Gemmata obscuriglobus: one gene and its partner. Each later gene encodes a partner of the first gene's protein in a complex. Links are inferred from orthologs where the notes say so. Each region holds a gene or a part of one and is shown on either strand. Other genes may lie near its edges.

The links.
Region 2: the proteins of tsaB (region 1) and tsaD are in contact, whole or in part, in a solved structure (PDB 4WQ4), measured with the Escherichia coli proteins. The link is inferred for Gemmata obscuriglobus from one-to-one orthologs.

The regions. Positions count from the first base shown.
Region 1 is NZ_CP042911.1:8,223,018-8,237,550, forward strand. Bases 5,126-8,086 are described here. They hold tsaB (tRNA (adenosine(37)-N6)-threonylcarbamoyltransferase complex dimerization subunit type 1 TsaB), read right to left. Parts: upstream 6,969-8,086; coding sequence 6,282-6,968; downstream 5,126-6,281. Other genes in these bases: GobsT_RS38490 (hypothetical protein), read left to right, coding at 5,811-6,245; GobsT_RS34115 (ribonuclease HI family protein), read left to right, coding at 7,092-7,730; GobsT_RS34120 (PEP/pyruvate-binding domain-containing protein), read left to right, coding at 7,732-8,086. Outside these bases: GobsT_RS34085 (transposase), read left to right, coding at 1-681; GobsT_RS34090 (hypothetical protein), read left to right, coding at 741-1,109; GobsT_RS34095 (FG-GAP-like repeat-containing protein), read right to left, coding at 1,149-3,164; GobsT_RS34100 (molybdopterin molybdotransferase MoeA), read right to left, coding at 3,855-5,096; more of GobsT_RS34120, read left to right, coding at 8,087-10,197; GobsT_RS34125 (hypothetical protein), read right to left, coding at 10,249-10,806; GobsT_RS34130 (hypothetical protein), read left to right, coding at 11,501-13,066; GobsT_RS34135 (hypothetical protein), read left to right, coding at 13,094-14,533. UniProt on the Escherichia coli protein: Required for the formation of a threonylcarbamoyl group on adenosine at position 37 (t(6)A37) in tRNAs that read codons beginning with adenine.
Region 2 is NZ_CP042911.1:7,279,635-7,294,200, forward strand. The notes cover bases 6,807-9,800. They hold tsaD (tRNA (adenosine(37)-N6)-threonylcarbamoyltransferase complex transferase subunit TsaD), read right to left. Parts: upstream 8,814-9,800; coding sequence 7,800-8,813; downstream 6,807-7,799. Other genes in these bases: GobsT_RS30045 (class I SAM-dependent methyltransferase), read right to left, coding at 6,807-7,259; GobsT_RS39055 (hypothetical protein), read left to right, coding at 7,349-7,606; GobsT_RS30060 (serine/threonine-protein kinase), read right to left, coding at 8,888-9,800. Also shown: GobsT_RS30025 (PVC-type heme-binding CxxCH protein), read left to right, coding at 1-2,572; GobsT_RS30030 (CbiM family transporter), read left to right, coding at 2,692-3,363; GobsT_RS30035 (endonuclease MutS2), read right to left, coding at 3,410-5,350; GobsT_RS30040 (TIGR03067 domain-containing protein), read right to left, coding at 5,531-5,995; more of GobsT_RS30045, read right to left, coding at 6,084-6,806; more of GobsT_RS30060, read right to left, coding at 9,801-10,630; GobsT_RS30065 (DUF4240 domain-containing protein), read right to left, coding at 10,779-11,324; GobsT_RS30070 (methyl-accepting chemotaxis protein), read left to right, coding at 11,930-13,693; GobsT_RS30075 (hypothetical protein), read right to left, coding at 13,909-14,566.

The DNA of each region.
Region 1 (14,533 bases):
TCGTTCGAACCCGACCCGAAGCGCCCCGCGGTCACGACCGCGGACCCATCCCAACGAGCCGTGGTCGAAGAATGGGGGTGGGCCGGGAAGCCCAAGGACAAGCTCCGCCGGTACGTCCGGCGGATCACCGTCGCGCGCCCGGTGGGCGAAGCGATTACAATCCTCACGGACCTGCTCGATTCGGCCCCATACCCGGCGACCGATCTGTTGGACCTGTACCGCATCCGGTGGACCATCGAAGGCACGTTCCAAAAGGTGACGGCGATCTTCGCCCTGGGTCGGTTCATCGGTTCGACACCGGAGGCGACCGTGTTTCAGGCGTCGATGTGTTTCGTCCTCGCGAACGTGGTGCAGGTCCTCCAGGGCTATGTGGTTGCGAAGCGGAAGGTGACCATCGACGACCTCTCGACGGCGCAGTTCTGCACGGACTGGCATCGTCAGTTGGCCGCGCTCAAGGAGTTGGTCGAGGTGTCGATGATCGTGTCCCTGATCCCGACGGATCAGACGGCAGAGAGTGTGGGAACGTTGTTGGATCAGTTATTGGGCACGATGTGGAAGCCGGGCTGGGACAAGACACGCAACAAGGCGCCCCGTGCCCACCCGCACGCCGCGAAACAGAAGGGGGCACACACCTCCGTCCAACGGCGTCGACAAGCCCACAAGCCCAACGAGGATCCCTGAACTCAGTTGTGCACAGCACTGGGGTCATACCGCTTCGGGCGGTCGTGGAGCGGCGGCGGGTGGAGGTCGTTCCAACGGGCGCTAAGGGGCAAAAGTTCCGCGTCGGCGACGACGTGCTGGCAATTCAACAGGCCAAGTTCAGCCTCACCGGAGATACGACCATCAACCTTCAGGTGCCCCCCCTCGAGATCAGGGAAACGGATTGGCGGTCTTGGTACCAGCGAGTGACCGTCGAGGACATCTGGGGTAACCGGTTGCCCCGGACGGGAAGCGGATCTGAACGATCCGGAGACGATTGTTACATCTCCGGGTGGTTCGGGCGCCCGTCAGGCTGGTTCAACGCACCCGCCCGGCGCGTCATCGTCGAAGACTGGGTTGTTCTGGAGTACAAGGTGCGGTTCACGTTCAAGGACGTTCCGCTTCCTTGATGCCGCGCCCGCTTCCGGACCCGGGCGGGCGCCGCCCGCTCACACGACCGGGATCGTTGGAACCAGCGAGTCGGCGTTCCCGGCGAGTTGCGCGAGTGCCGTGCAGCCGCCGCACCCGCACTTGTTCGGCATCGGGGCGGTCGTAACGGTGTACACCTCGTCACCAGGCAGGGCCGCCGGGTCGGCCGCCGGCGCCGGGACCTTGCTCGACGCGACTTGGACCCCGGCGTACAGCCCGTCGTAGGTGATCGGCGTGCCGAACGGGGCCGTGGACGGCGCGTTCCCGCCCCCGGCGGTCGCCTGCTCGAAGCTGAACGACCGGGCGTAAGAGCTCTCGCGGTTCGCGCTCGCCGCGATCAGTTCGGCGCGGCCGTCCCCGTTCGTGTCGCGGAGCGACAGCCGCGCCCCGCTCGGGTCGTTCGGGGCGAAGGCGTAGAAGCTCGCCAGCAGCGGCAGCGAACTCGCCTGGGTGCCCGCGTTGGCCGTCAGCGTCGCTCCGGACCACACTTTGATGTGCGCCGGGCCGCGGTCCGGGGTGATCGCCAGTTCCGCGTACCCGTCGCCGTCCATGTCCCCGACCGCCGCGTTGAGCCCGGACCACAGCCCGGAGAACGCGATGAAGTCCGGCGTCAGCCGGGTCGCCACCCCGTTCCGCAGGTCCGCCCCGCTGTACACCGCCACCCGCCCTTCCGCTTGGCCCCCCGTCGTCACCACCAGATCCGCGAACCCGTCGCGGTTGATGTCGCCCGCGGCGACCCGCGCCCCGCCCCGGAACGCCGGGTTGTCGAACGCGAAGAAGCTCGATTGGACCTGCAGCGTTCCGCCGGCCACGCGGAACGTTTGGATGTGCGGGCCGGCCCCGGCGTCGGCCGACACCGCCAGCTCCGCCTTGCCGTCGTGGTCAATGTCCGCCGCCGCCAGGAACAGCCCGCCCATGAACCCCTGGAAGATGACCGTCTGCCCCACCATGATCGAGCCGTCGCGCCCGTCCATGATCTGAACGACGGCCTGCGGCCCGGCCCCGGTGGTGAACGCGTAGTCGGTGACCCCGTCGCCGTTGAAGTCGCCGCTCGCGACCCGCAGCGCCCCGCGGTAGCCCGCGAACGGCGTGAGCCGGCGCCCGGTGTCGCTCAGGGTGTCGCCCGAGACGATGAACAGCGACACGGTGCCGTCGGTGTTGCCGGTGAACGCGACCGGGTGCTGCCCCTCGACCGGAGGGGCGAACGGTGCCGGCGCCGGGCTCGCGGGCGCGGCGGTGCCCCACCCGAGGTCGCGGAGAGCAGCCGAGTCCAGGGCCGACCAGAGGATGCGGGAGCCGATCGTGGTGCTCGGGTCCAGGCTGGCCGGCTGGCCCCCGACGATCACGCCGTCGGCCCAGTGCGCGCCGGCGCCGTCGACCGGTACCGGCCCGCCGTACACCGCCGTCGCGTTGGCCCCGGTGAACGCGCCGTTGCGGACCAGGCTCGTCCACTGGGGGGCGGTGCCGATTCCGAGGATGTGACCCAGTTCGTGGATCGCAACGGAGTAGAAGTCCAGTTCGGTCCGGTCCAGGCCGTCGGTGGTCAGCCCGAAGTGCCAGTTCTGCGTGGTGTCGATCGTGACGCTGCCGCCCCACGGCGCGAACCCGGAGTGCCCGCGGGTCTGCACGGAGCTGATCCACGCCTGGGTGCCAGAGATACTGCTCCCGCCGTACCCGCCGTACCCCGCCGTCGTCCCGGGCAGGTCACGCGACCCGGCGAAGATGACGAGCGTGTTGGCGCCGACGGACAGGTTCGGGACGGTCAGCCGGCCGCCGGTCGCGGGGTCGGTGAAGGACGCGGTCCAGGTGCCCCCGGCGCCCGGGGAGATGGCTGCCAGGTTGGCGCTGAGCAAACCGCCCAGGTCGCTGGCCGCCCGCTCCAGCGTGGCCCGGGCTTCCGGGTTGTTGAACAGCCCGCCGGCGTCGCGCGAGTAGTCGATCTGGAAGACGATCGCGGGCACGTCACGCGTTTCGAGCTGTTCGAGCCGGAGGGCGGTGGCGGTCGTGCTTCCGGTCGGCCCGGTCCGAATGAACATGCGGGTGCCTCGGTCCGTGGCGGGGCACGGGACGGCGGTGCGGGGGCGCGTGCGCGCCCGCACCGGTCCGACCGGCTGTCACGGGTGGTCTGTGAGTGTCGGGTAATCGTGCGCCCGTGCGACACGCGTCGGGCGGAACCGTCCGGGCGCCGAGTGCGAGTCGGCGCGGCGGACCGGTTCGGGAGTGGACCTCGCTGTATCGTGTCCCGGCCTCGCGGCGGGCACGTGGCGCTCGGTCGGTGCCCTCGCGGGCACCCGCTCGTCGACGGCCGGGCGGGGCCGGTCCGGATCGGGTCGAGCGTCTTAGTTACCACTTCCTAGGACACCGTTGCGCGGCGGGTCAAACGGCTGGTTTGCTGCGATTTACAGGTTTTTGCCCGTTATGCTGGGCGCATCAAAAGGTCGGGGCCGAACGCACCCCGTTTTCAGTTCGCAGCACGGAGCCTGTAAAGCGGCGGGAACGCGTTGCCCCTCCGCTGCGCGGCGTTACGCGCGCTTCCGGATCTGTACACGGGAAGCAACTGTCGAACAACCTGACAGGTAACAGCCCGGTCTAACGCCGTAAAGTCGTTCCGCGAAAGCGGAAAGCGAAATGGCGACCGCGGACGGGTGCGACGCAGAAACAAGACAAGGTGTGGCGATGTGGTTCTTATGCGCGTTTATTTAGATTTTTCTGCGGCCGCGGTGCTTTTACGCGTCGTACAGCCACAGCGTTACCGGTTCGTCCGGAAATAACGCCGCGCGCTCGGGCGGCACCAAGATGAACCCGTCCGCTCGGACCGACGCGCTCAGACTGGCCGCGCCGCCGGTGACCGGCGCGACACCGCCTCCCGCGCGCGCCACGCGAACGAAGTCGGTGCGGCCGGGCGCGGACTGAACCTGCTCCATCAGTCTGACTTCTTCGCTTTTGTAAGGCAAACCCCGCGGGCGCCCGCCGAGCTGTCGAATCGCACGCCCCGCAAACAGGTCGTACGCGCACAAGCACGATGCCGGGTTACCGGGCAGCAGGAACACGGCGGCGCGCGCGACGAACCCGATCCCGGTCGGCCCGGCGGGGCGCAACGCGACGCCGTGAACCGCCAACTCGCCGAGTTCCGCCACCGCTCGCGGTACGTGGTCTTCGACCCCGACCGATGTGCCGCCCGTGATCAGAACCACGTCCGCCTCTGCCGCGGCGGCGCGCACGGCGTCGCACGTGATGCCGAAGTCGTCGGGGACGTAGCGCACCGGCTGCACACTCGCCCCGTCACGAACCACGAGTGCCGCGAGCATCGGCGAATTGCTGTCTGCGGTCTTGAACCCGTCGGGGAGCGACCCGGGCGGGAGCAGTTCGTTCCCGGTCACCAGTACCGCGACCCGCGGCCGGCGGCGCACGGGCAGTACGTTCACCCCCAGGGCGGCAGCCAGGGCGACATCTTGGGGGCGCAAAACGCGACCGGCGGGGAGCACCTCATGGTCTCGCGCTACGTCCTCGCCGATCGCAACAACGTTCTTCCCGGCGGCGAGCGGTGAGCGGGCGATCACCCGTCCGTCCGGTTGCAGTTGCGCGAACTCGGCCATCAGGACGGCGTCGGCCCCGTCGGGTACAGGGGCGCCGGTCGTGATCCGCACCGCCTCACCTGGCCCAATTGTTCCCGTGAACGGGCGGGCCGGGAACGCTTCGCCGGTCACCACCAAGGGGGCTGGCGCCTGCGTGTCGGCGGCACGAACGGCGAAGCCGTCCATTGCGGACTTGCGAAACGACGGAACATTGACAGGAGAAACAACAGGCTCGGCGAGCACCCGGCCCATCGTTTCGAGCAGCGGGACCGGTTCCGGCGACAGCGGCCGGAGGCGTGAATCGAGGAGTTCGAGAACGGCTCCCACGCTCGGGCGCTCGCGGAACCCCTTCATTCGCACGTCGTAGAAGGGCACTTTGTCTGTTTCGCTCATCAAAAGTCGGCTCCGGTGCCGGTGCGACCGGTGTAACCGATCGTGTCCCCCGCGATTCGCAAACGTGCCTGTTCGGTACAACCCGCAGAATCATTCGTCTGGGAACGGATTCTCAGGAGTTTCGCTCAAGTCGCAAGTTGAGAGGTCGCAAGTCGGCCCTACATTTGGATGTCATTGGTACCGGTCGTGCCCGGTGCGCGGCCACCCGAGATTGAAATCCGGACTAACCGAACTGCCGCGCCATGGACGACGCCAACACCACAGATGGAGCGACTCCCGTGACAACCCGCCGCTTTCTCCTGTCCGTACTCGCGTTCTCGCTCCTCCTGCCCTTGTCGGGGTGCGGGTGCCGCCGGAACTGCAATTCGTCCTCCGGCAGTTTCGCCCCGCCGCCGTGCTGCCCGGACCGCGGCACGTTGCCCGCTGGGTTCGTCCCGAGCGCCGCGCCGTAACCGCAAACCCCTTGAGCAGAACCTGCGAACCCGCGCACGTCGCACAAACGGCAGCGGGCGCAGGGCGGCGAGCCCGCACGACCGTCACGAACGGACCCGTTTCGCCAACCGGGTTGGTTTTCCCCGTCGCGCCAGCACTCTCGAATTCTCCTAAACTCCGGCTGAATTCGTTCCGCCGAAGTTGCTCGACTCCGCCCCCCGCGCATGATTCATGCGTCGGCAGCGGGACGCCGCGATTTGCCGCGTAAAGGAGTCCACCACAATGAAGAAGCGCCTTCTGTGCCTCGGCCTTGTGGCCGCGGTTTCGCAACTGCTGGTGACCGGGTGCTACCCGATCGCCCGGTTCCGGGCCAACCACCCGTGCCTGTCGTGCGGCCCCGGCGTACACCCTCTGCTCCACCCGATCCAGACCCGCCGGGCGATCCTGGGCGAGCCGGGCGGCGTGGTCGTGGGCGGTCCGGTGGTCGGCGGTCCCGTCGTCGGCCCCATCGCGCCGCCGTGCCACGGCTGTGCGGGAGGTGCACCGGGCATCCCGGTCGGGCTCTCGGGAGGCCCGATCGACGTGACCGGCTACCCGCCGATCGTGGTTTCGTCGCAGGGATCGCCCTCGATCGGCTCGCCGCAACCGCTCACCCCCGGTACGACCGTGACGCCGGGTAACCAACTCCCGGCCCCGATGCCGCTGCCGAAGCAGTAACAGCGGATCACGAACGAGCCGCGCGGGTGAGTCCGGTCACCCGCGCGGCTCATTCGCTTTTTCCTCAGCGGAACTGCCACGCAGGTACAGCGGCTCTAGTGCAAACATTTCTTCACGGGTGAGCGGTCGCATGAGTCGGCTCCCCACCGCAAAAATGCTCTCGACGCGCGGCTCGCGGTCGGTCTCGTTAACCCGCGGGTTGGTGGCGGTGAGCTGGGAATCGTACACCGCCAGCCCGGGACCGCTCAGCCAGTCTTCTGGGACAATTACGGCCGCAAAATCTTTGGCAGAAGTGATTTGCAGATCGGTACTCGGAAGCCAGTCGTCGTGCTGCCGCGCGAACCGCTGGGCGTACACTTGCCCCTGAAGCGCGTCCGAAATGACCCACACGTGCTGAGCCCCTGCGGGCGCTTGGTGCGCGACGGCCCAAAACGCCCCGACGGCCCGAAGTTCACATCCAAGGGCGTAAGCCAGCGCTTTGGCGGTCACGAGGCCGACGCGGAGGCCGGTGTAGCTGCCCGGCCCGGTGCTCGCCATCACGCCCGTGAGATCCTGCGGCGCGAGCGATTCGGCTTTTAGAAGAGCGCCGGCGGTCGGCATCATCTCGCGGGCGTGGCGGCGTGAGGAATCGAGTTCGGCGCGGCCCACAATGGCACCGGCGCGGGCCAGTCCGACGCGAGCGACCCGGCCGGAGGTTTCCAGGATCAGCCAGTTCTGAGTCATTCGTGCCTGCCGCGTGTGCCGAGCGGGCGCAACCGACCGCGCCGGCGGGTGCTGTCCGCGGTACGATCACATCCGCAGAATGTAAGAGCATTCTAAGAGCCCGGCACGGAAGGCGGTGCGGAGATGTCGGATACGGCCACCATGCACATCGACGGGGCGTCGCGGGGGAACCCTGGGGCCGCCGCGTACGCGGTGGTGCTCGCGCGCCCGGGGCTTCCGGTCGTCGAGGAGGCGGACACGATCGGCACGGCGTCCAACAACGTCGCGGAGTACACGGCGCTCGTGGAGGGGCTGGGGCTCGCGGCCGAACTCGGGGTGAAACAGCTCCAGGTGTTCAGCGACAGCGAGCTGATGGTGAAGCAGATGGCGGGCGCGTACAAGGTGAAGAACGAGGACCTGCGCACGCTGTACGAGGAGGCGTGCCGGTTGCGGAAGCAGTTCGAGAGCGTCACCATCACGCACGTGCGGCGCGAGCAAAACAAGCGCGCCGACGCGATCGGCAACGAGGCGCTCGACGGGCGCCCGCGGAAGCGGGGGCAAGTCCCGCCTCCGGTCCACACCCCGCGTCCGGAAGATGGGGCCGGAGGGCACCCTTCCCCGGCGTCCGACGCCCCGGTTCGTACCGACGCGGTCCGGTGCCTCACCGACGCCGCGAACCACTGGGCCGCTAAGGGCCTTAAGGGGCTCCCCCCGGAGGCGGTGTGGGAGCAGTTGTGGTCGCTGCTGGAAGAGTCCGGGGTGCTCAAAAAGAAGGCGAAGTGAGATGCCGGACCTGCTCTTGCTCGAAGAGATCGGCGACGCCGAAGCGGCCCTCGTCGGCGGGAAGGGTTTGAGTCTGGGCAAGACCGCCCGCGCCGGATTGCCCGTGCCGGGCGGGTTCGTGGTCACCACACAGGCGTACCGGCGACTGGTCGAGCGCGGGGTGCGGTCCGATCCGGGGTTCGTTCGGGCGGTCCTCGGCGCGCACGACGCGCTCGGCGGTGGGGCCGTCGCGGTGCGGTCGAGCGCGACCGCCGAGGACGCCGCGGACGCCAGCTTCGCGGGCCAGCAGGAGACGGTTCTCGGGGTCCGGGGCGGGGACGCGCTGCTGGACGCGATCGAGCACTGCTGGCGGTCGCTGTTCACGGCGCGGGCCGTGGCGTACCGGAGCCGGCAGAGCGTCGATGACGCCGCGCTCGCGATGGCGGTGGTGGTTCAGAAGCTCGTGCCGGCCGAGGCCGCGGGCGTGCTGTTCACCCGCGACCCGCTCGACCCCGACGGCCGGCGCATGCTCGTCGAGTCCGCCTGGGGGTTGGGGGAGGTCGTCGTTTCCGGGCGCGTGCAGCCCGACCGCTTCACACTCGATCGCGGTACCGGTGCCGTGCTGAGCCGCACGCTCGGCTCGAAGGCCGTTCGTGTGGTCGGGGGGGCCGAGGAGCACGTCCCAGCGGAGCTTCAGCGGCAGTTCAGCCTCACGGACCCGGCGCTCGCCGACCTCGCGGACCTGGGCCGCCGGGTCGAGGCGTTCTACGGCGACGCCCGCGACATCGAGTGGGCCTACGCCGGCGGCCGGTTCGCGCTGCTCCAGGCGCGGCCGATCACGGCCGCGGGCGCCGCGGAGCGCGAGCGGGTGCGGAGGGTGGTGGTCGCCGAGTTGCGGGCGAAGGCGTACCCGAAGGGGACCGTGTGGGTGCGGTACAACCTGAGCGAGGTGCTGCCCGCGCCGACGCCGATGACGTGGGCCGTGGTGCAGCGGCTGCTGAGCGCCGACGGCGGGTTTGGGGCCATGAACCGCGACCTCGGCGCGGAGCCCGACCCGGCCCTCGGGGCGCTGTCGGGGTTCGACCTCGTCGCGGGGCGGCCGATGGCCAACTTGTCGCGGCTGCCGCGGATGCAATTCTCCCGGCCCCCCTTCGAGTATCCGTTAGGCGAATATAAACGGGACCCGCGGAAGGCCCTGAACCCCAAGCCGGTGCTGAAACCGCTGGCCGGGGCGGGGTGCGTGCTCGGCGTGCTCGCGCTTCCCGGAACGATGTTGAGCCTCATGCGGCTGATGAACACGACGAAGCGGCGGTCCGCCGACTTCGCGCAGCGGTTCGAGCAGGAGACGGCGCCCGCGTTCGCCCGGTCTGTGGCGCAGGCGCTCACTCAACGGTGGTCCGGGTGCGAGCCGGACGCGCTTCTGCTGGAATTTCATGCGTGGATCAACCGGACGCTGGTGGACTTCGCCCGCGAGAGCCTCAAGGCGACCGTGTTCGCCGACCTGGCCTGGTCCGAGGCGTTCGAGTTCCTGAAGCCCAAGCTGGGAGAGGAACGCGCCCGGGCCGCGGTCGGGGAGCTGAGTTTGGGGGCCGCGCCACCGAAAGGGGCCAACCTTGCGGAGGCCGTTCGCGACCTCGCGAGCGGTCACCTGTCGCGGGCCGATTTCCTCGACCAGTTCGGGCACCGCGGCACCAACGAGATGGAACTCGCCCAGCCGAGGTGGTCCGAGGCGCCGCAGGAACTGGACAAGCTGATTCGCGGGGTCGGTTCGCGCTCGCGCCCCGCGGATGAGGTGGCCGTCGGTGCGATCGCCGCAGAAGCGAAGCTCGTCGGCCCCCTCCGCGATCAACTCGCGACGAAGGTTGATCGACTCCGCACGTTCCTGGGGCTGCGCGAGGCGGGTAAGCACTACCTGCTAATGGGGTACGCGGTGATCCGCCGCGCCCTGGTCGAACTGGACCAGCGGTTCGGGTTGCGCGGCGGCATCTTCTTCCTCACCCCGGCCGATCTGCCGGACCTGATCAAAGGTCAAGACCTGTCCGCCAAGATCGCGGCGGCCCGGAAGCGGCGGCAGGCGGAACTGTCGCTGGAGGTGCCCCCGGTGCTGTTCAGCGACGACCTGGACGCGATCGGCCGCCCGCTTCCGGTTCCTGAAGGAGGGAGCAAGTTTGAAGGGGTGGCGCTCTCCGCGGGCGTTGCCGAAGGCCCGGCGCTGGTGCTCACGGAGCCCACCGCGGCGCCGCCCGAGGGCGGGTACGTACTGGTGTGCCCGTCAACGGACCCCGCGTGGGTCCCGCTGTTCGTTCACGCGAGCGCGCTGGTGATGGAAACGGGCGGGGTGTTGTCGCACGGTGCGATTGTGGCGCGCGAGTTCGGTCTACCCGCGGTCGCGGGCTTGCCCGGCGCCACACAGCAAATCAAGACGGGACAGATGGTTCGCGTCGATGGCGCCCGCGGTACGGTAACGGTGCTGGGCGAGACGGCGTGAGCCGAATTCCAAGGTTGGCGCGTAACCCGGAACCCGCATGTTCGCGACAATTCAGTCGCCGATTTCAAACTTGTACCAGGGACCGTCCAGGTGCGTGTATTGCGCGCGAAGCAATTCCTCGACTTCGATCGGTAGCGGTTCCGCTGGCAACCCGTCCGGCGCGTAGATCACACCGACGCGGTCGAAGAGTTTTCCGTCGGTGCTGAAGGCGACCGTTCTTCCGTGGCGCCAAACGTCGGAAATGTCGAACAGCCCCAGGTGCCTCGCTCTCATGTCGTGTGACGGGTTCGGCGCGTCGGCTTGGGCGTATTGCCGGAGGTCCGGTTCGCTTAGCCTGAAGCGAATCAGGAACGGCACGTCGGAAGCTGAAACCGCTACCGCTGCGACCCACACAATCGGAACCGAAAGCCAGATTCCCAGTGTGCGGAACCGCTCTGCCTTCAGCACAATTGCCACGTTGAACAGCCAGAATAACGACGCGCAGCCAACGGTGAAAATCAGGAAAAACATTTCAACAATATCGATTGCGCCGCCGGACGATACCCACAACGGCAACAGGCCCCAGAGCCATAGCGGGGCCATAAGAACGAACGCAATGCGACTGTCCATGTCGTACCATTCGTCGTATTTCGTGCGTTGCGTTGGTACTCGCGGGGGCTGCTTTGATGCACACGCTGGCAGTTAGTCCCAGGACTCGCGAAAGCGCCACCACGGGCCGTAAAGGTGTGTGTGCCGACACGAACCGAGCGGATTCTGACGGTACACCGGTTGGCGCATGAGGTGTCAGAGGTGAATAGCTGGCGCTAACTTTAGACCAACATGGCTCTTGCTGCCCACAGTCCACCTCTGACGCCACATGAGCCCGTGGAAGGCGGACTGTACCGGAGATGCCAGCCCGTAAGTGAGCCACGCACACCCGACGATGCCGCCGAGATACAGCAACACCGCCGCTCCGCAGAAATCAAAGCCGGTGTCGCTCAACACCGTGAGCGCCCAGAGCCCCCACAACCACGCGGCCCCGACAATGGCGTATCGCATGCGGTTCGCTGCTCGCTGGTGATCCGAGATACCGCGTCACAAGATAACGCGATCCGCGCGCCTGTGCGAGTGCGTTGGTGATGACGGGATGCGGCCCGCACCTCGTGTGGCCGGCCGGGACGTTGTGTGCGTTTGGCGCACCGGTTGAGTGGGCGAAATCGTGATCGGGGTGGAACGAAGTCTGGACCGAGACGTTAAACAAGACTCGGCCGCACTGCGGTTCCGCGTTTCCATCTCCGAGTCTGCCGTCCCCTTCGGGTGCATCATGAAGTTTCTCGCGATCCCGCTTTGCCTGCTTGTCGCGCTCGTCGGCGCTGCCGACGACAAGGCGCCGCCGGCGCCGAAGCTGCCGCTGGGCAAAGACACGACGTTCGTGGTCGGACCGCTCGACAAGCAGGGGTACATCGACTACGAGGTCGCCCTCCACGCGGAACTGAGCAAGAACATCACCCCGGAGAACAACGCGAACGCGCTGCTGATTCAGGCGTTCGGCCCCGCCCCCGAAGGCAGCGAACTGCCGCTCGAGTACTTCCGCTGGCTCGACATCCCGGTGCTCCCGAAGGACGGCGAGTACCTCGTCGGCGCGCAAACCTACGCCGTCAAGCAACTGGGCCTGAGCGGCGACCGCCTCGTCGCGTTCTCCGACGCCCAAAGCGACGCGACCCGGCGCCCGTGGGCGGCGAAGGACGTGCCCCCGCTCGCGGAGTGGTTGAAGCTGAACGAGAAGCCGCTCGCGCTGGCGCTGGAAGCGACCAAGCGGCCCGAGTACTTCAACCCGATGGTGTCGCGGCGGAAACCCGGCGAGGGGAGCAACCTCATCGCCGGGCTCTTGCCGACCGTTCAAAAGAACCGCGAACTCGCCAACGCCCTGACCACCCGGGCGATGCTGCGGCTGAACGAAGGCAAGCTCGACGACGCCTGGGCCGACCTGCTCGCGTGCCACCGCCTGGGCCGGCTCCTCAGCCGTGGCGCGACGTTCATTGAGATGCTGGTGGGCGTCGCCATCGGCCAGATCGCGAACCACTCCTCGCTCGCGTTCCTCGACCACCCGGGCCTCACGGCCAAGAAGGCCGCGCAGTGCCTCAAGGACCTTCAACTGGTGCCCCGGCCCGGCGCGCTGGCGGAGACGGTCCGCCTTTCGGAGCGGATGATGGGATTGGACGCGCTCCAGAACATCCGCCGCGCGGGTAGCGGGGCCGACCCGTTCGCGGGGGCGCTGGACGCGGAACTCGCCTTCCCGAACAAGAAGAAGGTGTTCGAGGTGATCGACTGGACCGTGGTGATGCGGACGATGAACGCCCGGTACGACCGGCTCGCCGAGGTGCTGAGCATCAAGGACCGGGACGTTCGTGCGAAGGCGTACGAGAAATTCGAGGCGGAACTCGCGGCGGTCAAAAAGGAGTTCGTGGACGAAGCGAAGATCAAGAAGATTCTGGACGGTAAGGACCCGGGGCCGGCGCTCGGCAAGTTGTTCGCCGACACCCTCATGAGCCTGCTGACCCCAGCCGTTCAGAAGGTGCAACAGGCCTGCGATCGCGGCGAGCAGACGGCGGCGAACCTGCGGCTGGCGTTCGCGCTCGCCGCGTACCAGAAGGACACGGGCCGGTACCCGGCGAAGCTCACCGATCTAGCGCCCAAGTACATCGCCGCCGTTCCCGACGACCTGTTCACCGGCAAGCCGCTCGTCTACAAGCCGACCGAGAAGGGGTATCTGTTTTATAGCTTCGGTGTGAACGGTAAGGACGACGACGGCACGACTTACGGGGAAGAGCCCCTCGGCAGCGACGACCTCCCGATCCGGATGCCGCTCCCGCCGCTCAAGAAGAACTGACACCCATCCTCGTTCCGCGAGGGACCGATGAACGCCGCTCTGCTGTCGTCGCTCGTGCTGGTGTGCGCCGCGGATGAACCGCCGGTCCCGAAGGTGCCGGTGGCGAAGGACACCACCTTCGTCACCGGGCCGCTCGACAAGAACGGGTACATCGATTACGAGGCCGCGCTCAACGACCGACTGGGCGCGGGCATCACGCCTGACAAGAACGCGAACGTGCTGATTTGGAAGGCGCTGGGGCCGAAGCCGGACGACGGTTCGATGCCGCCCGAGTACTTCCGGCGCCTCGGGATCGTCGAACCGCCGAAAGCCGGCGACTACTTCGTAAGCGGACGCGGCTACGCCCGGCGCACGAAACTGAGTGACGAAGACGCGCGGGCGTTTTACGACCAGCAAGCCCGGGCGGCCTCGCGTGCGTGGTCCGCCAAGGAGCTTCCGCGGGTCGCCGAGTGGCTGGAACTCAACGAGAAGCCCCTCGCGGTCGTGATCGAAGCGACCCGGCGCCCGGCGTACTTCAACCCGCTGGTGTCGAACCGCAAAGACGACATCAGCTCGATCATGGGGTGCCTGATCCCTTCGACGCAGAGCGGCCGGGCACTCGCGCAGGCACTCGTGGCGCGGGCGCTGCTCCGCACCCACGAGGGGAAGCTCGATGCCGCCTGGGCGGACCTGATCGCGTGCCACCGCCTGGGGCTCCACCTGATGCACGGGGCCACGTTCATCGAATCGCTCGTGGGCATCTCGGTGCGCGCCATCGCTGCGAACGCCACGCTGGCTTACCTCGAACACACCGACCTGAGCTCCCAGCAACTGCTCGCGAAGCTGAAGGAACTGCGAGACCTTCCCGCGGCACCACCTGCGGCCGATGTGGTGGACCTCGGGGAGCGTCTCAATGCGCTGGACGTGCTGCAAATGGTCCGCAGCGGCAAGGACGGACCCGACCACCCAACCCCGGAGGAGGCCCAGGCGCTCGACATGATCGAGTGGGAGCCGGCGTTCCGGAAAATGAACGCGGCGTTCGACCAGATGGTTGCCGCCATGCGGCTGACCGACCGCGCGGCGCGCGAGAAGCAGCTCAACGCTGTTGGAACAGATTTGGACGAGGTTGCCCGCAAGAACCGCGACCTGAACATACTTCAGAAGTGGGCTCGCGCCAATAACCCGGGAAAGTTCGTTGGCAAAGAGATTGGGGATGTGCTTTCGGCGCTGGTGATGCCCGGACTGCAAAAATGCCAGTGGTCGTTCGACCGCGCCACGCAGACCGATCGGAACCTGCAACTGGCGTTCGCGCTCGCGGCGTACCGTAAGGACACGGGCCGGTACCCGGCGAAGCTCGCCGACCTGGCGCCCAAGTACATGGCCGCCGTTCCCGATGACCTGTTCACCGGCAAGCCGCTCACCTACCAGCCGGCCGAGAAGGGGTACTTCTTCTACAGCATGGGGGAGAACGGCAAGGATGACGGCGGG
Region 2 (14,566 bases), 940 kb from region 1 along the record:
CGGCAGCACATTCGCCAGCCGCGAAATGACGGAAGTCATCAAGAGCAACCACCCGGCGTTTCGTCCGATCGACGTGAAGATGGGGCCGGACGGCGCGCTGTACATCGCGGACTGGTACAACCCGATCATCCAGCACGGCGAGGTGGACTTCCGCGACCCGCGCCGCGACAAGACGCACGGCCGCATCTGGCGCGTCACCGCGAAGGGTCGCGACCTCGTAAAGCCGCCCAAGCTCGTAGACGCCACCGTTCCCGAGTTGCTGGAGCAACTGAAGGCGCCGGAGCAGTGGACCCGCCAGCAGGCGAAGCGCGTCCTCAAGGAGCGCGGCGCGGAGAAGGTGCTGCCGGAGGTAGACAAGTACCTGCGTGGGGTCGATCTTCCCCAACTTGCGAACCAGCACCAATTCCTCGAAATCATGTGGCTGGGCGATGCTTTGGGTGAATTCCATCGGCCGCCCGGTCAAGACGCGAGTACGCTTCGGCTACTGCGTTCGCTGCCGCTCGCTTCTAAAGACAGCGACATCGTGGCGACCGGGATTCGTCGGTTCGGACAGTCTTTCACTCTGGCTTGGGCGCAAGGGAGTACCCGCAGCGGGATAACCGATGGCTGTCAGCACGCGAGCCCACGCGTGCGACTTGAGGCGGTACGTGCGGCCGCTCAAATGCAGTCGGCGTGGGGTGTCGAGGCCGCCCTCGGGGCGCTCGATAAGCCGATGGACCGCACCCTTGACTACGCTCTCTGGCTGACGGTGCGCGAACTTGAACCGTACTGGCTGCCGGAGTTCCAGGCGGGCCGGCTCACGTTCGGCGGCGATGCGAAGAAGCTTGCGTTCGCGCTCAACGCGATCGGTAACAAGGACACTGTGAAGCCCGTTCTCGCGCTGATCGACGGCGGAAAGGTGCCGAAGGAGAACGTCCGTGGGCTTTACTTGCTGCTCGCGCAGATCGGCGGGCCAGAAGAGTTGAGGCGTGTTGTGCAGTTCGCGGACGTAGGCGATCCCCTATCCGACGGCGATCGGTTCGCGCTCATGCGTGCGGTTGAGGACGCTGTTCGGCAGCGGAAGGTCGGTCCTGCCAAGAACGCCGCGGGCGCGCTGCGTCCTTTCATCCTGGGCCGGCTCAACACGCCCGCTGCGCAACCGGCCCTTCAGTTGGCCGGGCTATGGAAATTGGAGGAACTCCGCGAAGATTTGCAGGGCGTCGCGAGCGCGACCAAAGCAGCGATCACGATCACCGCAGAACTTCGCGCGGCCGGCCTTGAAGGGCTCATCTCGTTCGGTGACGCACGCGCGAAAACGTTTATTACCAGCCTTTGCAACAAAGAGCATGCGCCAGAGATTCGCCGGCTCGCGATCGCTGCACTTACCGGTTTAGATGCGAGCAGTGCTGCAATGAAGGCCACGGAGTTTCTGGCGGACGCCAAGCCCGACGAGGAGTTGACCGATCTGTTCGCGGCGTTCGTCAACCGAAAGGGAGGAGCGGCCACCCTGGCGAAGGCGCTCACGGGGAAGAAGTTCGCTCCCGATGTGGCGAAGATCGGGCTGAAGGCCGTTCGCGCGAACGGTCAGCCCGCGGACGACCTCGTTGCGGCGCTCACGAAGGCGGGCGGGCTCGATGCACCGCGCAAGCCGCCCACCGATGCCGAGGTGAAGGCGCTTACCGCCGATGCGCTCAAGACCGGTGACGCGGCACGGGGGGAAGTGGTGTTCCGGCGCAAGGAGCTTCAGTGCGTCGCGTGCCACGCTTACGGTGGCGCCGGCGGGCAGGTCGGCCCGGACCTCACGTCGATCGGCGCCAGCGCGCAGCCCGACTACCTCGTGGACTCGCTCCTGCTGCCGCACAAGGCGATCAAGGAAGGGTTCGACGTGACTCGCGTTGTCACCGTCGAGGACAAGGTGCTTCAGGGGATCAAGATCCGCGAGGCGAACGGGCTCCTCGTCCTTCGCACCGCGGAGGATAAGGAAATCACGGTCCCGGTGAAGGACATCGCCGAACAGAGCAAGTCCACGAAGTCGCTCATGCCCGAAGGGCTGACGGACCCGCTCACGAAGCAGGACTTCGCGGACCTCGTGAAGTACCTGTCGGAACTCGGAAAGGTGGGCGGGAGCTACGCCCCGAGCAAGGCGCGGCTGGTGCGCCGGTGGCAGGTGATCGACCCGAGCCCGACGAACCTGAACGCGTTCCGTCGCGCCCGCGTGAGCGCCGCGGCCGAGCCGGACGCGCCGTTCACGTGGTCGCAGGGGTACTCGAAAACGTCGGGCGATTTACCGCTCGCGGAGCTGCCGAAGTTCACCGTGTGGGCCGACACCGCGCCGCAGAGCGTGGTCCGGTTCCAGTTGGACGTGACAACCGCGGGCGCGGCGAAGCTCAAGTTCAACGCGATAGCCGGATTGACGGCCTACGTCGGCAACGTCCCGGTCGAACCGAAGCCGGAGACGGTGCTCGACCTCAAGACCGGCGTCCAGACAGTGACAATCTTGATCGACCGCTCGAAGCGCACCGACGACCTGCGTATCGAACTGGACGACGTGGAGAAGTCGCCGGCCCGCGTCGCGGTGGTGGGTGGGAAGTAACGCGCCCGGGGTTTGGGTCCACGGACCGTTCGAGTGCCAAGTGCGCTCGGCGGTTCGGTCACGCGGACTGAACACGATCGCATTTGCGGACCAGAGGTCCGCGCTCCAGAAACGCACGCATGCACACAGCACTGTTCGCGGTTCACTTGGGCGATGGGGCGCTTTCCGACGTGTGGTTGGCGTCCGGGTTCGCCGGGATGGCGCTGCTGCTAGCGGTCGCGCTGTACCGGGTGCGCGAGGACGAGGTCCCGCGCATCGGGGTGCTGACGGCCGCGTTCTTCGTGGCGTCGAGCGTTCACATCAAGCTCGCTGTGCTGCCAACGAGCGTTCACCTGATCTTAAACGGTCTGGTGGGTGTGGTGCTGGGGCGCCGCGCTCCGCTGGCGGTATCGATCGGACTGGGATTGCAGTTTGCGTTACTCCAGCACGGCGGTTGGTCCACGTTGGGGCTGAACACGTGCATCGTGGGCGTGCCCGCACTCGCGGCGGGGTTGCTGTACCCGGTGCTGCGCCGGCTGGGCGTGCCGGCGTTCGCTCGCGGCGTGCTGCTCGGGGGCGGTGCCGTTGCGGCCGCAGTCCTGCTGAATTTCGTGGCGCTGCTTCTGGGCGGAAAGTACGAGTGGGAGCGGTTGGCTCAGCTCGTGTTGCTCGCCCACTTGCCTGTTGTGGCCGTGGAAGGGGCGATGCTGGGCGTACTGGTGAGCTATCTGGAAAAGGTGAAGCCGGAGATGCTCGGCTCCGTTCCCGCCCAGCAAGAGCCGGCGAATCAGCCAGAAGACGCTACATGGTAAGTGTTTTGTCACGCGGGCTTGCACACGGCGGCCCGCGTGGCAAACGCTACGCGGGGAAGATCTCTTCAAAAGGGACTTCCCACTGCCCGATGCCAACGCTCACGGTGACTGTCTGCTTCTTGGCGTCCACCTTCACGACCTTTCCGGTCGAGCCGAACCGCTGCACGGTCACCACGGTTCCCGTTTTCAGCGTCGCACGAAGCTCGTTGAGAGCCGCTCGCTCGGCGGCCTGGTTATCGAGCGCCGCACGCTCGCGAGCCAGTTGCTCCTTTTCGCGGTCGGCCTCGTGCCGGGCCGCTAGTGCGTCGACCTTCGCCTGCTCGGCTTCCAGACGCAGCTCTTGAAGTCGGGCCAGTTCGCCGCTCTTCCCCTTGCGCTTCTTGAGGTACTTGTGCGCCTTGCGCAGCAGGTCCTTCGGCAGTTTGAGTCGCCGGGCGATCTTGAGCGCGTTGCTCATCCCGAACTGGCCGATGTGCAGCCGGTAGGTCGGGCGCATCGTCTCGATGTCGAACTCGACGGCCCCGTTCTCGGCCCGGTCGTTGTTGAACGCGTAGGTCTTCAGGTCACCGAGGTGCGTCGTCACGATGGCGCGGCCCCGCACCGAATCGAGCTGATCGAGGATCGCGCGCCCGAGGGCCGCGCCTTCGGTCGGGTCCGTACCCGCGCCCAATTCGTCCAGCAGGATGAGGCTGTGTTCGTCTGCGACCTGGAAGATGGAGCTGATGCGCGTGATGTGTGACGAGAACGTGCTGAGGGACTGTTCCAGACTTTGCTCGTCGCCGATGTCCGCGAGAATGTGGCGGAAGACGGGGACTAAGCTCCCTTCGCCCGCGGGAATGTGCATCCCGCACTGCGCCATGAGACACAAGAGCCCGGTCGTTTTCAGCGTTACCGTTTTGCCGCCGGTGTTGGGTCCGGTAATCACCAGCAGGTTAAACCCGATCCCGAGCCGGATATCGATCGGAACTACCGAGCGCGTTTTGAGCTTGGAACTCGGTGCGGAGCTGCCGGAGCCGGGCGGCGGTGCTTCAGCGACCGGGTCGTTGCGGAACATCGCTTCGAGCAGCGGATGACGGGCTTGCCGGAGCCACAGCTTTCCTTCTGTGTTCACGTCCGGCGGCCACATGTTGAAGTCGCGAGCGTAACGAGCCCTTGCGGTGATGAGGTCCAGCTTCGCGATCACTTCCAGCGAGTAGATCAGCGGCTTCGAGACCTTCCCGACCTCGCTGCTGAGCCGCCGCAGCACCCGCTTCACCTCGCGGTCCTCGTCGGCCTTCAGTTGCACCCGCTCGGCGCTCAGGTTGGCGATGCTGGCGGGCTCGATGAAGACCGTCTCGCCGGTCCCGCTGACGCGGTGGACCACACCATTGACCTTGTGCCGGTGGTTCACCGACACCGGTAACACGTAGTGGTCCCCGTGGACGGTCGCGTTCGGATAGCTCAGGATTTTGCGTAACTCGGGGTCACGCAACAGGCGCCGGATCTCGGCCTTCACCTTCTCATCAAGATCGAAGAGCTTCTGGCGCACCGCGGCCAGGTCGCGACTGGCCATATCGAGGACGTGCCCGCGCCCGTCGATGCACCCCCCAATGGACTTACCGACGGTGCCGAGGTCTTCGATCCCGGAGAGGTGGTCGATGATTCCCGAGAGGTGTTCCGCAAGACGCATCCGGTAGCGGTACATGGCCCCGGTGCAGTTGAGTGCTTCGGCCACCTCAATGAGCTGCTCGGCGGTGAGCATGGTGCCGATTTGAGCCCGGCGCGCGACCAGTCGGACGTCGTGCAGGCCCGCAAATGGCGGCGCCTGGTTCAGCCCGAGCGCCTCGACCATTTCCGTCGTGAGTTGGATTTCCTTGCGGATCGTGCCGGGGTCGAGCGACGGCTCGGTCTGGCGCGCGAGGTCGCGACCGAGGGTGGATGCGGCGTATCCGGCGAGCAGTTCGCGAACCTTCTCGAAGCCGAGGAGATCGAGCGTGTGAGCGTCCATGAGGGCTGGGGCAGCCTGTGTTGCTTCGAGGGTAATCATGATACCCGTGACACGCCCGTAGCGCGGCGGGTTCGGGCAGGTGAATTGTACGCGGCCGGCGAGCGGGGGCACGCGCCCCGAGAGACCTTTCACCTACGGGCAGTGCGTTCCTCGGCGCGCGAGCCCCGCTCTGGTGCGTGATCACTTCGCCTGGCGTGCCCAGGTTTCGAGGAAGTAGTTGCTGCCGGCGGGCGATTCGAACTTGGTCGGTTTGGGCTTATCGACCGGGCCGTAGCACATTTTCAACTGGTTCCCGGCCAACTCGTAGATGCCGTGGCACTTCTTGCCCTTTTGCGGCCCGTCGGCGAACTCGAATGTGATCGCCTTTGGTGCGGTAGCTGCGTCGAGGGTGATGTTTGCTAGCGCCAGGCGGAAGATGATCGGCTTCCCATCTTTGTCCAGTTTCGAGTCCTTGAAGTACAGGAAATACTCGCTCTTATCGAACACCGCGGTCACCTGCTTCATGATCTCCGTGGGCATCATGGCCTTACCTTCGGTCTCGCACTGGAGCGGCTTCCAGTAGCCCTGCACCTTGTCGAGGTCGTTGGCCGGCGCGGGCGCCGGCGGGTTAGCGAGCACCACAGTCGCGAACGTCAGTGCGCTCATCAAGACTCCTATACGAACCATCGCACACCCCCGCGGGTTCCAGGCCGGTTTATCGGGGGTATGGCCGGGCGGGTCGGTTACGTCAATCTCAACCGAGCCGTTCACACACGACCGCAGTGTGCGCCCCCCTCACGCGCGTGAGCAACACCCCTCGGTGTCCCGGGCCTTTGAGCTTCAACTTCTTCACCACCTCGGCCGGGTCCGCGGGCGAGCCGCGGTTGATGACCGTGACCCGCCCGATCTGCCGCTCGCGCAGGTAGTCGCGCAGATGGTTCGGGTGGAACGGGGCCGCGTGCTCAACTCGGTATGCGGTCGCAAAGGCCGTAGGGGCGTGCGCCCCGCCGGTGAGAAGTTGTACCTCGAAGTCGGTCGCTTCGGCGCTCAGGCGTTCCGCAAGTTGAGGAACTAACCCGGCGCGCGTGACCGCCGGATCGGGGTCGTACAGTACTTCACCCACCCGTTCCGCGAGCGGCGGCGGTGGTGACGCTTCGCCTTCACCCGTTAGCGTCTCGCCGGAGGGGAGGACGGTCGCGCGGCGGACCGCCTGGCGCAGCGGCCCGAACCACAATATGCACTCCTTTAGCTCACCGCGCAGCGACACGAACTCGGCCTCTGCGGCGGACGGGATATCGGATTTGGCGACCCCCGGTGCGATTTTCACCCCGAGCGGGAAGTCCGCTCCGAACCGTCCGCGAAGTGCGCCCAGGGAAGGAGAGTAGTCTTCGGGATCGAGAAACCGCCGACCGTTCGCCCGGCGATCCGGGTCCGCGAACGCGGCCCTGGCGTCCGGAAGCGGAGCCGCAAGCGCGTCGCCCGCGATACCGCGCACGCGGTCGGTCACTCCGAGCGCGGCGGCGTTGGCCCCGCACATGGCAACCCGTAATGGGTCAAGATCGACAGCAGCCACCGTCAACCCGGCACGCGCCAAGGCGATCGCATCGGCACCGATCCCGCAGCACAGGTCCGCGACGTTCCCGAACTCCGCGAACCGCCGCGCCCGGTGCCGGCCCACGATTTCACTCGTGGACTGCTCCAGCGCCTCGCGGGTGAAGTACATGAGGGCCGCATCAGCGAACTTCTCGCGGGCTTTAGTTCGCAGCAGGGCGGTTTCGAGTGCGGCCTGGGCGAGGGCCGGTGCGTGGTGCTTTCGGAGCGTTGCTGCGCACGTAAGAAACGTGGTTTCCGTCGGTTGGAGTGAAACGGCCTGGCGCAGTAATCGCTGCCCCGTGGGGCTCAGCAACTCGCGAAACGTTTCCAGGTCCATTGACGCGCCCTGCACTCGACGTTCGTGTGTCCGACCGATACCCTAAACCGAATCAGTCAAGGGCACACACACAGCATAAGGAGTCGATAATGGGGAACCCCGCAAGCGATACCCGGAAGGCGACCGAAAAGCGCCGCAAGCGGTACGAAGCCCGCCTCGGGCCGGGCGTCTACCTTCCGAAGCAAGAACGCCTTGCCGTGAACGCCGAGATGGAAAAATTCGCCGCGGCCGAGAAGGAACGGCTCGCCAAGGTGAAGGCCGAACGCGAAGCCAAGCGGAAAGCGAAGAAGGCCGCTCCGAAGCCGGCCGCCGCGCCCGCTCCTGCTCCCGAAGAAGCCAAGGCATAAAACCAAGAGCAAGAGTATTCACCGCAGAGAGCACGGGAGGGCGCGGAGAGAAGGCACCAAGAGAGTTAACTGAACTCTTTTCTTATGCCTCCTCTCTGCGCCTTCCCGTGCTCTCTGCGGTGAATACTCTTTACCACGCCCTCCACACCAACCGACACTACCGCGCCCTCTCTCCGCGGTGAATACTCTTCTATCAAAGCCAGTTAGGCTCGGCGTCCAGGTCGTCGGGCGCGAACGCACCCTGCTTCCATTTCTCGACCGCCAGCGCGGCCATTGCGGCGTTGTCCGTACACAGCGACAGCGGGGGAATGAACAGGTCCGCTCCCTCTTTCTTGCACATCGCTTCCAGCGCGGCTCGAAGCGGCTTGTTCGCGCTCACGCCGCCCCCAACGGCGAGCCGGGCGAGACCTGTTTTGCGCAGCGCTTGCTTGCACTTCATCGCGAGCACATCGACCACCGCCGACTGAAAGCTCGCCGCGAGGTCGGCCCGCTTCTGCCCGGGTCCCGGCGGGGTGGCGCGTTTCACGTCCTGTCCGTGGCACGCGTACATCACTGCCGTCTTCAGCCCGCTGAAGCTGAACTCCAGCCGGCCGTCGTGGATGAACGAGCGCGGGAAATCGTGCGCCTTGGGGTTCCCCGCCGCCGCCTCGCGCTCGACCGCCGGCCCGCCCGGGAAGCCGAGTCCCAGAATCGCGGCCACCTTATCGAACGCCTCGCCCGCGGCGTCGTCGCGGGTGCCGCCGAGCAACTCCATCGACAGCGCGGTGTCGCACCGGAACAGCGCCGTGTGCCCGCCGCTCACCACGAGCCCGACGCACGGGAAAATGTCGCGGCCCGCGGCCAGCCGGCACGCGAAGATGTGGCTCGCAACGTGATTCACGGCGATCAGCGGAACCCCCAGCCCGAACGCAAGCGCTTTCGCCGCACTCACACCCACCAGCAGCGCCCCGACCAGACCGGGGGTGTTATGAACCGCCACACAGCCGATGTCTTTCAACCCGATGTGGGCACGCGCGAGCGCGTCGTCGACGACCGGAAGCAGGCTCCGCAAGTGCGCGCGGGACGCGATCTCGGGAACGACCCCGCCGAATCGAGCGTGCAGGTCCGTTTGCGACGCCACCACACTGGACAGCACTTGCAGTTCGTCCGTGAACACCGCAGCCGCAGTTTCGTCGCACGAAGTTTCGAGGGCCAAGAAGTACGTCACTCGGTTCGTCCCTGGGGCCGCGAGCATCTTGCCCGCACGGCGCGCGGCGAACGCGTTCCCGGTGCTTTGCCGCGCTACAGAACCAGTGTAGCAGAGGGCGCGGCGCTCGCGGTCCCGGTAGTTGGCGGCTCCCACCACTGCGCCGCCAGCGCCGCGGTCCACTCGGTGCTGCACGCGCACGCCGCAAGTGCGGCTTCCAGTGCGCATGCGGTTTGAAATCGCTCCGCCGGCTCTTTCGCCAGGCACTTCGCGACTACGCCGGCGAGGTCGGCCGGCACGCTGGGGCGAACGGAGCGCACGTCCGGGGCCGGCTGTGTCAGGTGCGCGTTAATCAGCTTGCCGACGCTCGTGCCCTCGAACGGCGGCCGCCCGGTGAGGCAGAAGAACGCTACCGCGCCGAGCGAGTACAGGTCGCCGCGCGGGTCCACGCTCTCGCCGGCGGCCTGCTCGGGGCACATGTACGCCGGCGTGCCCAGGACCGTCCCGGCGCGGGTGATCTTCACGTCGCTCGAAGAGCCGTGGTCCTGGACCAGTCCGAAGTCGAGTAGCTTGGCCACGTCACGCTGCCCGCCGAGGGAGGCAATGATAATGTTGGCGGGCTTCAGGTCGCGGTGGACCATCCCGGCCCGGTGCGCCTCCGACAGCGCGCCGCACAACTGCCGCAGCAGGTACACCGCGCGGCCGACGGCCAGCGGCCCCCGGTCCTTCACCAAGCGGTCGAGGGTCGGCCCTTCGAGGTACTCCATCACGTAGTAGAAGCTGCCGTCGTTGCCGCGCCCGTAGTCGTAGATGCGGACCGTGTTGAAGTGCGTGAGGCCGGTAACGGCCCGCACCTCGCGCTCGAACCGGGCGGCGGTGGCGGGCTCGGAAGCCAGATCGGCCCGCACGAACTTCATGGCGCACGGCCGCTTCAGCAGCCGGTGCTCGGCGAGCCACACCTCGCCCATCCCGCCCTCACCGAGCCGCTTGCGCAGCGTGTACGCGCCCAACTGCTTCAGCTCGCGCACCGCGTCGAACGCTTGCCGCTGGAGCGTACTCGAGCGGGCGGCGCTGAACACCGCGATCACGCCGGCCATGAACAGCGGCAGCGCCGTCGTCGGGAGCACGTACGCGAGCGTCGGCCGCACCATCGGGTTGGCGGCCGCGGCCATCGCCGTGGCCACAAGCGGCACCGAGATCAGCACCGCCGACCCGATCAGGCTGCGGCGGCGGGTGTTCGGAATGAGCACGCCGTACAGCACGATCGCGAACAGCAGCGGCAGCCCCGTCATCAGCGAGTTGAACCGGTAAAGCAGGTGATGGTACCGCGCGTCCGGCGACGGGGCCGCGTCGGTTTCGAGCACCACGAACCGGGCAACGAACCCGGCGCCGGCGATGATACCGAACTCGGTCACCTCAACCGCCCGGAGCGCCGTGAGCGACGCCCCTGGATACCGAATCAGGAACCCCAGCCCCACGACGCTCTGAGCGAACACGAGCAGCGGGAGCCCGACCGCCCAGCGCCCCAACCCGGCCTCTTCCGGAACCGGCGCAAGCCCCGTGAGCCCCAGGAAGGCGACCGCGCCGGTCACGAGCCCGATCGAGCCGTGTGTGACCAGTAACCGCTTGCGCAGGAGTTGCCGCGTCTCTTCGGCGAACCCGGCCGACCCCGTCGATACGGTGCGCGGCGGCATCACGCTGGTTTGGGCGCCCGCCGGGTTTTGCGGCGCGGGCCGCACGAGTGTCTCGTCGACCGTGCTCGGAACCGGGCGTACCGCGGTCGCCTCGGGCGCCCCATCGGGCGGACGAACGGCGGTGACGTCCGATGGATCGGGCATGTGCGGCAACTCAGCGCAGGTGGGCTTCAGAATAAGATATAACATGCTTTGCCCGCGCCGTTGAAACGCCGGAGGTCGTGGCGGCGGGCGGACAGAGCTTTTGCCTGGAACCGCCCTTCCCTGTGCGGCCGGCTCGCCACGGCCGGGGTTACGACGTTCCCTCTTCGTTCGGCCCCTCGGGCGGTACAAGGTACAGATGGCACAGCTTCGGGAACCGCTTGCGCATCTCGTCGGGGTCATCGAAGTCCCAGTCGGTACCCTCGGGCGGTGGCGGCGGGGCGTTCTCCTCGGCGCGGTCGAGTCGCGCGTAGAAGTCGCTCATCCCAGTCTTCTCTTCGTACACCCGTAGCGCGGAGGCATCCAGCCCGAACCCGTCCACCGGGTCGCCGTCGAGGATGTCGGCGAGCGAGTCCGGGTTCTTCAGCGCGTGTTCGTAGGCGTGCCGCCCGCGGCCCACCAGCCACACCCGGAAGTCCCGGAACCCGTCGTCCGAGCAGCCGCCGTTGATGAGGTGTGCGGCGCCCCACAGGTCGATGAGGTTCGCGGAACTGATGGCCTCGTCGAACTTGACCTGGAACTCGATCACTTCGAACCACTTAAGATCGCCGAGCCGCTCCTTGAGGGCCTCGAAGTGGTCGATCGCGTCCGGCCGGTAGGCGTCTTCGATTACCTTCCAGAACGATTTCCAGTCCATCGCGCACCTCATTACGGTACGGCGTGCCGGGGCATCATCTGGCCGCGCCGCGGTGCAAGTATAGGGCTGCCAAGCCATTTTGGGTGAAACCGGGTCGGCTGCCACACGCGGCCCCGCGCAATACGGCATCAAGGCCAACCGAATCGAGGCGGATCTCGGTGAAAGTGTGGAAGCACCTTCGACACTTTTCGAGCCACCTGAAAGTTGCGCCAAGAGTGGATCTCAGTCAGCCGGTATCTGATCCGAATCAAGCAAGAGCCGCGAATCGCGCCCCTGACCGGCCCGGCTGTGAACCTATTATGCCCGGCTCACTTACACCGCATCGCGCCGGGCGCCCTTCGGGCTGAACCGCTTTACACCCGCCATCACCCGACAGAGCTAATTCTGTTCCATTGGAGAACCTCGGGCAAATCCGGTGCACTATCACCGAACAATATTCTTGACAGGAGAAATACCGACAAAAAGAGTGTATACTCTAATTAGCGACAACATCATCACAGCCTTCACCTGCTTCAAAAACAGACAAGTGTCAACGCGTCGCCGCCCCGCGTGAGAACCCTTCGCGGCGACAGCCCCGTCGACCGAACACTCACTAGAGGATCTTCATGGGACTCTTGAGCCGTTTGTTCAAGGCCGCATCGGGAGCGACAGGCGACGTCACCAGCCCCCCTTCGCACACCGGGCACCGGTTGCCCATCGAAGTGCCGGTCCAGATCCTCGACGCGATTAAATTCAACGTCATGTACTGCGACACGCAGTTCGTGATCCGGTACGCCAACCCGGCGACCATACAAACGCTCAAGCGACTTCAGCAATATTTGCCGATCCCCGCGGAATCGCTTGTGGGCAGTTCGATCGATGTGTTCCACAAGCGCCCGGCGCACCAGCGAGGGGTGCTGGCGAGCGCGAGCACGATCCCCCCGGTGACGAACATCCGTGTTGGGCCGGAAACGCTCGAGTTGCGCGTTCAACCGGTGTTCTCCGTTACGGGCGCTCGGCTCGGGACGCTCGTCACCTGGGACGTGATCACCCGGCAACTGGAACTGGAAGCCACCAACACGGACTCCCGTGGGCAGATCGAGTCGATTAAACGGTCCTTTGCCGTGATCGAATTTGAAATGAACGGCAACGTCCGGACCGCCAACGATGTCTTTCTCAAAGCGATGGGGTACACGCTGGCCGAGATCAAAGGGCGGCACCACAGCATGTTTGTGGACCAAGCGTACGCGGCCAGCGCCGAGTATCGGGAGTTTTGGGCCAAGCTGAACCGGGGCGAATCGGTGATCCGGGAGCTCAAACGGGTGGACAAGGCCGGGCAAGAGGTCTGGCTCCAGGCCTCGTACAACCCCATCATGGGGGCCGACGGCAAGCCCTACAAGGTGGTGAAATTCGCCACCGACCTGACCGAGCAGAAGCGCAAAGCCGGAGCGATCCTCAGCGCGGTCAACCGTATGGCCAGCGGCGACTTCGCTCAGACCGTCCCGTCGCTCGGGGATGACCTGTTGGCCCAAGTCGGCACCGCGCTCAACGAGGCGATCGGTGCGGTCCGCTCTGCCCTGGAGAGCGTGCGGGAGGTGTCCGAACAGTTGGCCGATGCGGCCGCACAACTGTCGAGCGCCAGCGAAGAGATCTCCACGGGCGCGCAGCAGCAGGCGAGCAGCCTGGAGGAGACAGCGAGCACGCTGCACGAGATCACGGCCACGGTGCGGCAGAGCGCCGACAGCGCGCAGCAAGCCCGGCAGTTGGCTAACGGGTCCCGCGAGGTAGCCGAGAGGGGCGGCTCGGTCGTGAGCGGGGCGGTGGAAGCGATGGGCGAGATCAACGCGTCCAGCAAGAAGATCGCGGAGATCATCACGACCATCGACGAGATCGCGTTCCAGACCAACCTCCTCGCCCTCAACGCCGCCGTCGAGGCCGCTCGCGCCGGCGAGCAGGGGCGCGGGTTCGCCGTGGTCGCGGCCGAGGTCCGCAACCTGGCCCAGCGGTCCGCCACCGCCGCCAAGGAGATCAAGGGGTTGATCGGCGACAGCGTTAAAAAGGTGGACGCCGGTACCGACCTGGTGAACCGGTCCGGCGCGACCCTGGCGGAGATCGTGTCCAGCGTCAAGCGGGTCACCGAGATCGTGGCCGAGATCGCCTCGGCCAGCAAGGACCAGGCGTCGGGGATCGAACAAGTGAACAAGGCGGTGGGCCAGATGGACACCGTCACCCAGCGGAACGCCTCCCAGACCGAGGAGATGAGCGCCACCGCCCAAACACTCACGGATCAGGCCGCACAGCTCCGCGAACTCGTGGCCCGGTTCAAACTCGGGGCCGTGAACCGGCCGTCGGCACGCAAAGCGTCGCCGAAGGCCAGAAGCTACGGCTAGCCGGTAGAAGGTCTGTGGCACGCACTTCACAAGCGAACATCCGACAAGAAGCCCACACAGCTCAAGCCAAACAACGAAACAAACGTCGTCACGCAGCGGGTGACGCCCTCGCGCCGATGCGGCCTTGGATCGACCGATCCGGTCCCGGGCGGGCGTGTGCCCCACCCCGGGCACAGCCGGCAGCCGCGACCGGTAGCCCCTCCCCTGCCCCGCGCTCAGATGCCCAGCAACTCGCGACCGGCCTTAGCGGAGCGCCGGTCGGGCGCCCGCGGGTCGTCGGTCACTTCCAGTTCCCAGCAGCAGTGCAGGCCGTACACGTCTTCCGGGCTCATATCGGCGTGGGCCTCGCCGATCAGCGCCGCCGGGATCGAGCCGACCATACCTAACCCGATGAAGTCGGTGCCGTCGCCGTTGAGCCCGGTGTACGTGTACCGGAGCAGCCACACCTGGCGCCGGTCGTCGGTGGGGACCCAGTTGAGTTCGCGCGTGTCGAACAGCTCGATGTGCGTTGGTGGGCCGGTAAACTCGCCCGCGTGGGCCAGCCAGTCGCACATCACGGCCTGCGCCTCGAAGTCCGGCTCCGCGGCCGTCGGCGGGATGCGGTCCGCGCGGTCGAGGTCGCGCAGGTGCTGTTGCGCGGCCAGGCTGTAGCGCGGGTCCTCGCACAGGCGCGCCAGGAACGTGAGCCCCGCGGTGCCCCCGCGCGAGGCGCCGGCCTGCGCCGCCTCCATCTGCACCCCGACATCGGGGTGGTCCATCGCCAGCGCCGTCAGCGTGTTCCGGGCCGCTACGCTGATAAACGGCAGCGCCGCCGCCGCGCTCCGAGCGTAGCTGAAGTTGTCGGCGTCGGAGTCGGCGAGCCACGCTTCGAGC